Regions from separate parts of the Alkaliphilus flagellatus genome, predicted to be linked through region 1. Evidence: riboswitches for the same ligand, from Rfam matches in the RefSeq annotation. Region 1 holds a riboswitch; each other region holds the start of a gene.

Evidence for each region. A riboswitch is a leader RNA that binds a small molecule or an ion and turns the genes downstream of it on or off. The one in region 1 is predicted to bind S-adenosylmethionine.
Region 2: it holds a riboswitch for S-adenosylmethionine, as region 1 does, so the genes downstream of both, metK (methionine adenosyltransferase) here and KQI88_RS08490 (homocysteine synthase) in region 1, are expected to answer to the same signal.
Region 3: it holds a riboswitch for S-adenosylmethionine, as region 1 does, so the genes downstream of both, KQI88_RS16475 (methionine ABC transporter ATP-binding protein) here and KQI88_RS08490 (homocysteine synthase) in region 1, are expected to answer to the same signal.

The regions. Positions count from the first base shown of each region.
Region 1 is NZ_JAHLQK010000003.1:173,642-176,927, reverse strand. Features, by position in the region: gene KQI88_RS08495 (homoserine O-succinyltransferase) at 1-585, opposite strand, end outside; gene KQI88_RS08490 (homocysteine synthase) at 716-2,014, opposite strand; SAM riboswitch class I at 2,131-2,250, opposite strand; SAM riboswitch class I at 2,478-2,583, opposite strand; gene KQI88_RS08485 (chromate transporter) at 2,691-3,254, opposite strand; gene KQI88_RS08480 (chromate transporter) at 3,251-3,286, opposite strand, start outside.
Region 2 is NZ_JAHLQK010000003.1:398,592-401,877, forward strand. Features, by position in the region: gene yyaC (spore protease YyaC) at 1-291, opposite strand, end outside; gene KQI88_RS09460 (Spo0E family sporulation regulatory protein-aspartic acid phosphatase) at 389-565, opposite strand; gene KQI88_RS09465 (COG2426 family protein) at 738-1,205, shown strand; SAM riboswitch class I at 1,321-1,428, shown strand; gene metK (methionine adenosyltransferase) at 1,567-2,754, shown strand; gene KQI88_RS09475 (sigma-70 family RNA polymerase sigma factor) at 2,931-3,286, shown strand, end outside.
Region 3 is NZ_JAHLQK010000007.1:24,570-27,855, forward strand. Features, by position in the region: gene KQI88_RS16465 (MetQ/NlpA family ABC transporter substrate-binding protein) at 1-218, opposite strand, end outside; gene KQI88_RS16470 (methionine ABC transporter permease) at 225-875, opposite strand; gene KQI88_RS16475 (methionine ABC transporter ATP-binding protein) at 875-1,672, opposite strand; SAM riboswitch class I at 1,765-1,868, opposite strand; gene dapG (aspartate kinase) at 1,938-3,161, opposite strand.

The DNA of each region.
Region 1 (3,286 bases):
CAATTTCACATATCTTGAATGAGGAACTATAAATCCATCATTAAATCCTTTTAATAGGACAGACCTTTTATTTACTACTATATGGGGAAAAACTCCGAATATTTTTTCTTTCGTTACACATTTATTTGTTCCATAATTGTAATATAAACCTGCTATAGCCGCCCAACATATATATAAGGTGGACTTTACTTTTTTGTTGGAATAATCTATTACTTCCTTAAGTTCATTCCAGTACTCAATATCATCAAAATCTAAAAATTCTAATGGAGTTCCAGTAATAATCATTCCTTCATAACTGTTATTTTCTATGTCCCTAAGGGTTTTATAATATTCTTCTAAATAAGTTTTGTCTGTATTTTGAGGTGTGTAGGTTTCCATCTGCAAGAAATCTACCTTTATATCTATAGGCATATGGCCAAGTATATTTAGAAACTGAAATTCTGCTTCACTTTTTTTAGGCATTAAATTTACAATTAAAATACGAATTGCTTCAGAATTACAACTGTTAAAATTGCCTTTTATTTCTATACCTTCGCTAATTAGTTTATTAACTGATAAAAGGTTCTTGTTTATTATTAAAGACATTTAATCCCCATCCTCTCATAATTAAAGGCTTCCAACATCTAAAGATTAAGACATACCCTTCCTTGTAGTATGTGTTTCTAAGAGATGTAGAGTTATCACTCCCTCTCTGAGAGAAGGAGTCTTATAACTTTTAGCTATGGGACAGAACTGCTGTTTTAAGAGCTTGATCTATGTCTTCTATAAGATCTTCTACATCTTCGATTCCTATGGATAGTCTTATCATATCTGGTGTAACTCCAGCATTTAATTGTTCTTCTTCACTTAATTGAGCATGGGTAGTGCTTGCTGGGTGTATTACAAGGGACTTAGCATCTGCAACATTAGCAAGATGTGAAAATATTTCTAATGCTTCAATAAATCTTGTTCCTTCTTCTACTCCACCTTTTATACCAAAAGTAAATATGGAGCCAACTCCTTTTGGAAAATATTTTTTTGCAAGATCATAATATTTGTTACCTTCTAGGCTAGGATAATTTACCCAAGAAACAAGTGGGTGCACTTGTAAAAATTCTGCAATTTTTTTTGCATTTGAAACATGTCTGTCTACTCTTAATGAAAGGGTCTCCAGCCCTTGTAAAAATAAAAATGAGTTAAATGGACTTAGGGCTGCTCCTGTATCTCTTAAAAGCTGTACTCTTGCTTTTATAATATAAGCCGCTGCTCCTGTATCTTTAGCATATGCTATACCGTTATAGCTTGGGTCTGGCTTATTAAACTCTGGAAATTTACTATTGCCTAACCAATTAAAATTGCCAGAGTCTACTATTACTCCTCCTATAGAAGTCCCATGACCACCTATAAACTTTGTTGCAGAATGAACTACAATATCAGCACCATATTCTATTGGTTTTATAAGGTATGGTGTTGCAAATGTATTGTCTATAATTAATGGTATGTTGTGATTATGGGCAATGTTGGCAACTGCCTCAATATCAATAAGATTTATGCCAGGATTTCCTATGGTTTCTACAAAAATTGCCTTGGTTTTATCATTTATAGCATTTCTAAAGTTTTGTGGATCATCAGGATTTACGAATATAGTTTTAATACCTAACTTAGGAAGGGTTGTAGATAAAAGGTTGTATGTGCCACCATACAAGGTACTAGCTGAAACTATTTCGTCTCCTGCTCCTGCTATATTGATTATGGCGTAGGTAATTGCAGCAGAACCAGATGCAACAGCAAGAGCACCTACTCCTCCTTCTAAAGCTGCTATTCTTTTTTCAAAAACATCAGTTGTTGGATTCATAATTCTAGTGTAAATATTTCCTTCTTCTTTTAAAGCAAATAAATTTGCTCCATGCTCAACACTATTAAAAACATAGGATGTAGTCTGGTATATTGGAACTGCCCTAGAACCTGTTGCACTATCTACTTCCTGTCCTCCATGAACTTGTAATGTGTCAAATTTTAATTTTTTTTCCTCCATTTTGATCTCTCCTTAAAAATATTTTTATTAAATAACATAAAAAACCCCTTTCTCTAAATTTGAATAATCTAGATGAAAGAGGGCTTTACATGCAGCGGTAACTATTCCACAGCTCCCTCTCATCTTTCACTAGGATTTAATTAACCTAGGGTAGGAATTGGCACCTTTTCAGACAAATGAGTCTGAAGGTTGCCGAGGTTTCATAGGGCCTTTCCCTCCACCTCTCTTGATAAGAGTTTTGTTATTAAGTTTTTTAATATTATACTTTCCTACAAATAAAAAATTCCGCTATTGCTACCGCAATGCTCCATGGCGCACTCAATTTTTAGCATGGCTAAAAACTTCAAGTGCTTAAAATACTTCTAACCTCCTGCTTTCTTTAATTAGTTCATTATAAAAGAAAATTGGACTTTCTTAGATAATAAAAAAACCTCTTTAGCTGAAAGAGGTTGTAATAATCGTCTTCTTATCTTTCAGCTTATGCTGTAGGATTTAGCACCGGATATGTATATAAACATATTGGTTGCTGGGCTTCATAGGGCCTTTCCCTCCACCTCTCTTGATAAGTATTATATTAAATTAATGCTATTCTAATAAATATTAATTACTATGTCAATAGTTTTTATGTAATTTATGCTAATTATTATATATTATTTAAAATATATCAAAATTATAACTAGTATTTAAATATAATGCCTATAAAAGCAGCACCTACTAAATATAATATTGGATGTTTTTTATATTTGTTTATTAAATATAGCATGATTGAAAATAACACAATTGCCTTTAAATCTAATATTGATAAAATTTTATTTGTAGTCTTATATTTTTCAATATCAAACAAGGCAATTTTCGCCACTTCAAAGGCTACCGCTGCAATTAGCCCTGTTACTGCTGGTCTTATTCCATAAAAACTAGATTTTACAATAGGCTTTTCACTAAATTTCGCGAAGTAATGAGCAATTAATAATATTATTATAACAGATGGAGTTACAATTCCTATTGTTGCTACTATACCACCTAATACTCCAGCTGTTGTATTACCTACAAATGTGGCTGTATTTACCCCTATAGGACCTGGTGTAGACTCAGAAATTGCTATCATATCTAACAATTGCTCGTGGGTAATCCATCCATATTTATCTATTAACTGCTGAAGAAAAGGTAGGGTGGCAAGACCTCCGCCTACAGCGAATAATCCTATTTTAAAAAACTCTAAAAATAGCTTTAAATAAATCATCCTATATCATCCTCCTTAACTTCAACATTTTT
Region 2 (3,286 bases), 220 kb from region 1:
AGGATGCCTTTTCTTTATTTCTCTTAAGCTGCTAGAAATGTTAAGTGCATGAATTGGATCTTCTATTGTACCATATATAGGAAATGATGGATTTAGCTTTTTTAAAATTGTACCTGTTAATGGGCCTAGAGCATCACCTATACAGCGATCAGTGCCGACACAAAAAATAAGTAGAGGCGCTCTAATATTATTATGCAAATATTTAGAAAGCTCCTCTATTGCTGAAGGAGCCTTATAATGACCTATGCAATTTGAAGTGTTTCTGTGATATTGACTTGTTTGTATATTCAAAAGAACACCCCCTTAAATAATATATAGGGGATGTTCTTATAATATTCCAATGATAAGAAACAAAAATTTTATAATTGTTTCCATAACATCAGACAACTTACCTAGTTAAATTAGAGTATTCAACTATTAGGTCGTCAATCTGTGTACTTAATTCGTAAATTTCATTTTTAGGTCTTTCATCATCCAAATAATTTCGGAGTTTAGTCTGCAACTGTTCTATTAGTAGCTCAAGTTCTTGTATTCTGTCTTGTATTCTGTCTTGTATTCTGTCCACAAAATCACCTCGTGAGTTGTCAAAGTAGTGTAATAAAAGTATTTTATAGTTTATACTATACAAATATTATATCACGACTAAAAAGTTTAATTATTAATTTATTATTACAAAATAAATCTAATGATATTTTTTGAAATATTCATATATAATGTAAGTATGTAGGGGTGATGAAATGGAGAAAATACTTGAAATTATTACTAAAGAAATAATGGTATTATTAATCGCTGCAATGCCGTTAATGGAGCTTAAAGGGGCTATTCCTATTGGTGTATCCATGGGACTCAGTCCCATACATGCTACTATCTTAGGTATTTTAGGTAGCCTAATTCCTGTTCCTTTTTTACTTTTTTTCTTAAAGCCTATTTTTATTAGGTTAAGAAGAACAAAGTTCTTTAGAAGTTTTGTAGATAAATTAGTTAAAAGTACACTGAAAAAAAGTAAAAAAATAAAAAAATATAGTATTATTGGATTAATAATTTTTGTGGCTATACCATTACCAGGCACTGGTGTATGGACAGGTAGTTTAGCCGCAATACTGTTTAATATACGATTTAGGCATGCCTTTCCTGCTATTGCACTAGGCAATACTATTGCAGGTGCTATTATGTTTATACTTAGTTATATTATGGTAAATATTTAGAAAGAAATATATGATAGAATTTTAATAAAAAGTTTCATATATGTAAAAAAATGTTGACATATAGGCCACCTAATGCTAATATTATTTCTAGTTACAATTAAATAAAAATCTTGATGCCTTATCAAGAGCGGTGGAGGGATAGGCCCAATGAAACCCGGCAACCATAATATATTTATATGTGTGGTGCTAAATCCTACAGAATTATAATTCTGAAAGATGAGGAAAGAGCAAAGAATATAGCCTCTTTCTGTTGAATGAGGTTTTTTTATTTTTTAATTTCACCATCTAAGGTATCAAAATGCAATTTTTATTGCTTAAGTGGGAAATAATAAAATGAAGAAGAACTAAGGAGGTTTTTTTAGTGATAAAAAGATTATTTACTTCAGAGTCAGTAACTGAAGGACATCCAGATAAAATATGCGACCAAATTTCCGATTCTATATTAGATGCTATTTTAGAAAAAGATCCATCAGCTAGAGTTGCTTGCGAAACAAGTGTTTCTACAGGACTTGTACTAGTTGCCGGTGAAATATCAACAGATTGCTATGTGGATATTCCTAAAATAGTTAGAAAGACAATAGAAGAGATAGGCTACACTAGGGCAAAATATGGTTTTGACTCTGACACATGCGCAGTATTAACTGCAATAGATGAGCAATCTCCAGATATTGCAATGGGAGTTAATGAAGCATTTGAAAATAAAAAAGGTGCACAAAAGGATGAGCTAGAATCTATAGGAGCAGGAGATCAAGGTATTATGTTTGGCTTTGCTTGCAACGAAACACCAGAGCTTATGCCACTACCTATTTCATTAGCACACAAACTAGCTAAAAGATTATCTGATGTAAGAAGAAATGGTACACTAGACTATTTAAGACCAGATGGAAAAACTCAAGTAACTGTTGAGTATGATGGAGACAAGCCTGTTAGAATCGATACAATAGTTATTTCTACACAGCACAGTCCTGATGTAGATGGTAAAACTATTGAAAAAGATATGATTGAGCATGTTATCAACAAAATTGTTCCAGAAGAATTATTAGATGCAAATACAAGATATTTCATTAATCCAACTGGTCGTTTTGTTATCGGAGGACCACAAGGAGATGCTGGTTTAACAGGAAGAAAAATAATTGTTGATACATACGGAGGATATGCTCGTCATGGTGGAGGAGCTTTTTCTGGAAAAGACGCAACAAAGGTAGACCGTTCTGCTGCATATGCTGCTAGATATGTTGCTAAAAATATAGTAGCTGCAGGCTTAGCAGACAAATGTGAAATCGAATTAGCCTATGCTATTGGGGTTGCAGAACCAGTATCTATACTAGTTGAAACATTTGGCACTGGTAAAGTAGACGAGTTAAAATTAACAGAACTTGTTAAAAAGCACTTTGATTTAAGACCAGCGGCTATTATTAGAGATTTAGAACTAAGAAAGCCTGGTTATAGAAAAGTTGCTGCTTATGGACACTTTGGAAGAACAGATCTAGACCTTACATGGGAAAGAACAGATAAGGCGGATATATTAAGAAAAGAAGCAGGACTATAAGATAAATTAGATCTATTCTCGAAAAAACTGATAGTAATATAAGGAATAGATAAATAAAAGGCAAATAAAAAAAGGACAAAGAGGATGATTCCACTTTGTCCTTTTTTTATTTACTTATGTACAATCATCTTAACCGGTAATATTCGAAGGGGCCCCTTCCAAAAGGAAGGATAACTTTGTACATTGAATTTGATAAAAAAGTAGGAGCTGCTCTAAAAGGAGACAGTATAGCAAAAGAATGGATTATTGATAGACTTAAACCATTAGTAGTTTCATATAGTAAAAAATATGGTGGACAAACTGGATGGGACGAGGAGCTTTATCAGGAAGGGGCATGGCAAATATTAGAGGCTTTAAATGTCTTTGATATTAGTAAGGGAGTTCCATTCCTAGGCTTTGTTACAATCAGACTAAAGCATCATTATCAAAATAGACGTAGAAAGGAAAAAATAACTATTTCTTTAGATCAGTTTGTTGGTGAAGATGAGGGGACATCTCTACTAGATTTATTAGTAGATGAAAAGGTTTCTAT
Region 3 (3,286 bases), on a different contig from region 1:
ACAATTTTAAGTTCAACACCCTCTTTCTCTAGTATAGGTTGAACAATTTTTAATATTTCTGCATGGGGTTCAGGGGTAGCACCAATATTTAATACATTAGCTGTAGTTTCTTCTTCGTTATTTGAAGCAGTATTGTTAGCTGGAGCTTTTCCACAGCTACTTAGTATTAAAGATAAAATAATAATTCCTACAATAGATAGTACAATATTTTTTTTCATTTTTAATTACCTCCTATTAATTTGTTTTGATATAAAGTTGCCGCTAAATTGTATGATTTGAACTATTACTATCAATAGTAATACGGTCCAAATCATAATTTCCTTATCAAATCTATGATATCCATACCTAATTGCTAAATCTCCTAGTCCACCTCCTCCTACTGCTCCTGCCATGGCGGAATACCCTATAACGTTGACAAGGGTAATTGTAATACCTAAAACAATGGCTGGCATGCTCTCTGGAATTAAAACCTTACATATTATTTGAATAGGGGTAGCCCCCATTGCCTGAGATGCCTCAATAATTCCCCAATTAACTTCTAGTAGTGCATTTTCGATAACCCTTGCATAAAACGGTATAGTGGCTACTGTCAAAGGTACTATAGCTGCCTTTGTGCCTATAGATGTACCAACTATTAGCCTAGTAAAGGGTATAATAGAAATCATTAATATAATAAATGGAAAAGAACGTCCAAAGTTTACTATATAAGAAAGGGTTCGATGTAAAATATTATTTTCTAAAATGTGTTTTTTTCTTGTGGAAACTAACAAAACTCCAATAGGAGTACCTATTAATACTGCAAATAATGTTGTAATTGAAACCATAAAAAGGGTTTGTTTAAATGCAGGTACAATTAATGTAATAAGTCTTGACACTATAAAACACCTACCTTTTTTGTTTTAAATAATTTAATAGATTCTTTAATATAAGTATTACTATCATTTTTATCTAATAAAAGCCTTGTATATGGATTTTGTGGAGATGAAAACACTTTGTTTACAGGGCCTTCCTCCACTATACTTCCGTCTTGTAATACTGCAACTCTATGACATATTTGCTCTATAACTTCCATTTGATGGGTTATTAACACTATAGTCACACCTAATCTTCCATTTATTTCCTTTAATAATTCTAGAATGCTTCTACTAGTAATTGGGTCTAGGGCAGAAGTAGACTCATCACTTAAAAGTATTTGTGGATTTGTTGCAAGTGCCCTAGCTATTGCTATACGCTGCCTTTGACCACCGCTAAGCTGAGACGGATAATGGTTTTTCTTATCGGCGAGATCTACCAAATTAAGCAATTCCTCTATTCGTTTGTTTCGCTCTTGTTTTTTAACACCAGCTAATTCTAAGGGATATGCTATATTATCAAAAACATTTCTGCTACTTAATAGATTGTAGTGTTGAAAAATCATACCTATATTCTTTCTTTCCTCTCTAAGTAGAGATGTAGATAGATTGGTTAAATTAACATTATTAACCCATACCTCTCCATAAGTTGGTTTTTCTAACAAATTTATACAACGAATAAGTGTAGACTTTCCAGCACCACTAACTCCCATTATCCCGTATATTTCACCCTTTTTGATATTTAAAGAAATATTTTTAATGGCCAAAACATTACCTTCCTTAGCCTCATATATCTTTGTAATATTGTTTAGATTTATCATAAAATCACCTCATAAAAGTATTTTAAAGAAATAAAAAAACCTCTTTCAAAATGAAAGAGGTTAACTAATAACATAATAAAATTAGGATTCCTCTCTCATCTCTCAACACAATTGTGTTGCTGGAATTAGCACCTTCGACTAAAGTCGTGGTTGCCGGGTTTCATCGGGCCAGTCCCTCCACCTCTCTGGATAAGAGTTTTCGTATTATTTAATTTAAAGTTTATTATATTGCCCTTTTTAATTAATGTCAAGTATTTTTTAAAAATTATTGATTTAGATTAAAAGCATCATGTAGTAGGTTTACAGCCTTATTTGCATCCTCTTCTTTAATTAGACAGGAAATAGTAGCATGAGAATCTGAACTTTGTAGTATTCTAATATTTTCTTTAGATAGGGCTGTAACTATAGTTGCCATTACACCAGGAATACCAGTAATCCTACTACCAATAATTGTAACTTTGCTACAGGCATTTAAAATATTATATTTGAATTGAAATTTATCCATTAATCTTTTTGTTAAATCTATTTGGTTTTCATCTATAGTAAAAACTTTTTTATCTATAAAAAAATTTATCATATCGATACTTATATTAGCATCAGCTAAAGAGGAAAATAATATGCTATCACCTTGTAAACTATCATCCATGGTAATAGAAACTTGAGAAATATGATTTTTGCTTGTAATTGCTGTCAATAGTTTTCCCTTATTAGGTCGAGTGGAGTATAGTTCTTTGCCTGTATGTGTATAATAATGAATTTTAGTTCCTGGGTGAGATGACATTGTATTTTTGATTTTTATAGTAAGGTTTCCTTTTTTCGAGATTTCTACCGCTCTAGGATGGATAACTTGAGCACCTTTGTCTGCCATTTGAAATACTTCTTCATAATTAATTTCATCTATAATTTTTGCATTAGGAACAATATTAGGATCAGCAGTCATAATACCATCAACATCTGTATAGATATCTACACTTTCTGCATTAAGTGCAACCCCTAAGGCAGCAGCTGTTGTATCACTACCGCCACGACCTAATGTTGTAATCTCACCTAGCTCAGTAGCACCTTGAAATCCTGTGACTATTACTATAGCACCATTACTAAGATGCGAAAGTATTTGTTTGTTGTCTATAGCTAGAATTTCTGCATTACCAAAAACAGAGTCGGTCAAAATACCAGCTTGGGGACCTGTAAGTATCACAACTTTTTCTCCCATTGCTTCTAATTGTGCACCTATTAATGATGAAGATATTATTTCTCCACAGGACATTAGTAAATCTAGGGTTTTTAGACTGTGTCCTGGGCAAGTAGAGGATATTAAATCCTTTAAAGTATCAGTTGCATAAGGTTCTCCTTTTCTGCCCATTGCAGAAAGAACTACTACAACAGATTTGCCTGCTTCTTTACATTTTAGTATTTTGCTTATTACCATTGCTCTTCTATCTTTAGTAGATAATGATGTTCCTCCGAATTTTTGGACTACTATTTTCATAAACAACACCTCTGATTTTCAAATTTCATAAACATTCAATCATACATTACATTATGCTGGAGAAATATAAATGTTTATCTTTCAATTTAAGTAAATAAAATAGAAAAAACTTATCATAAAAAAGC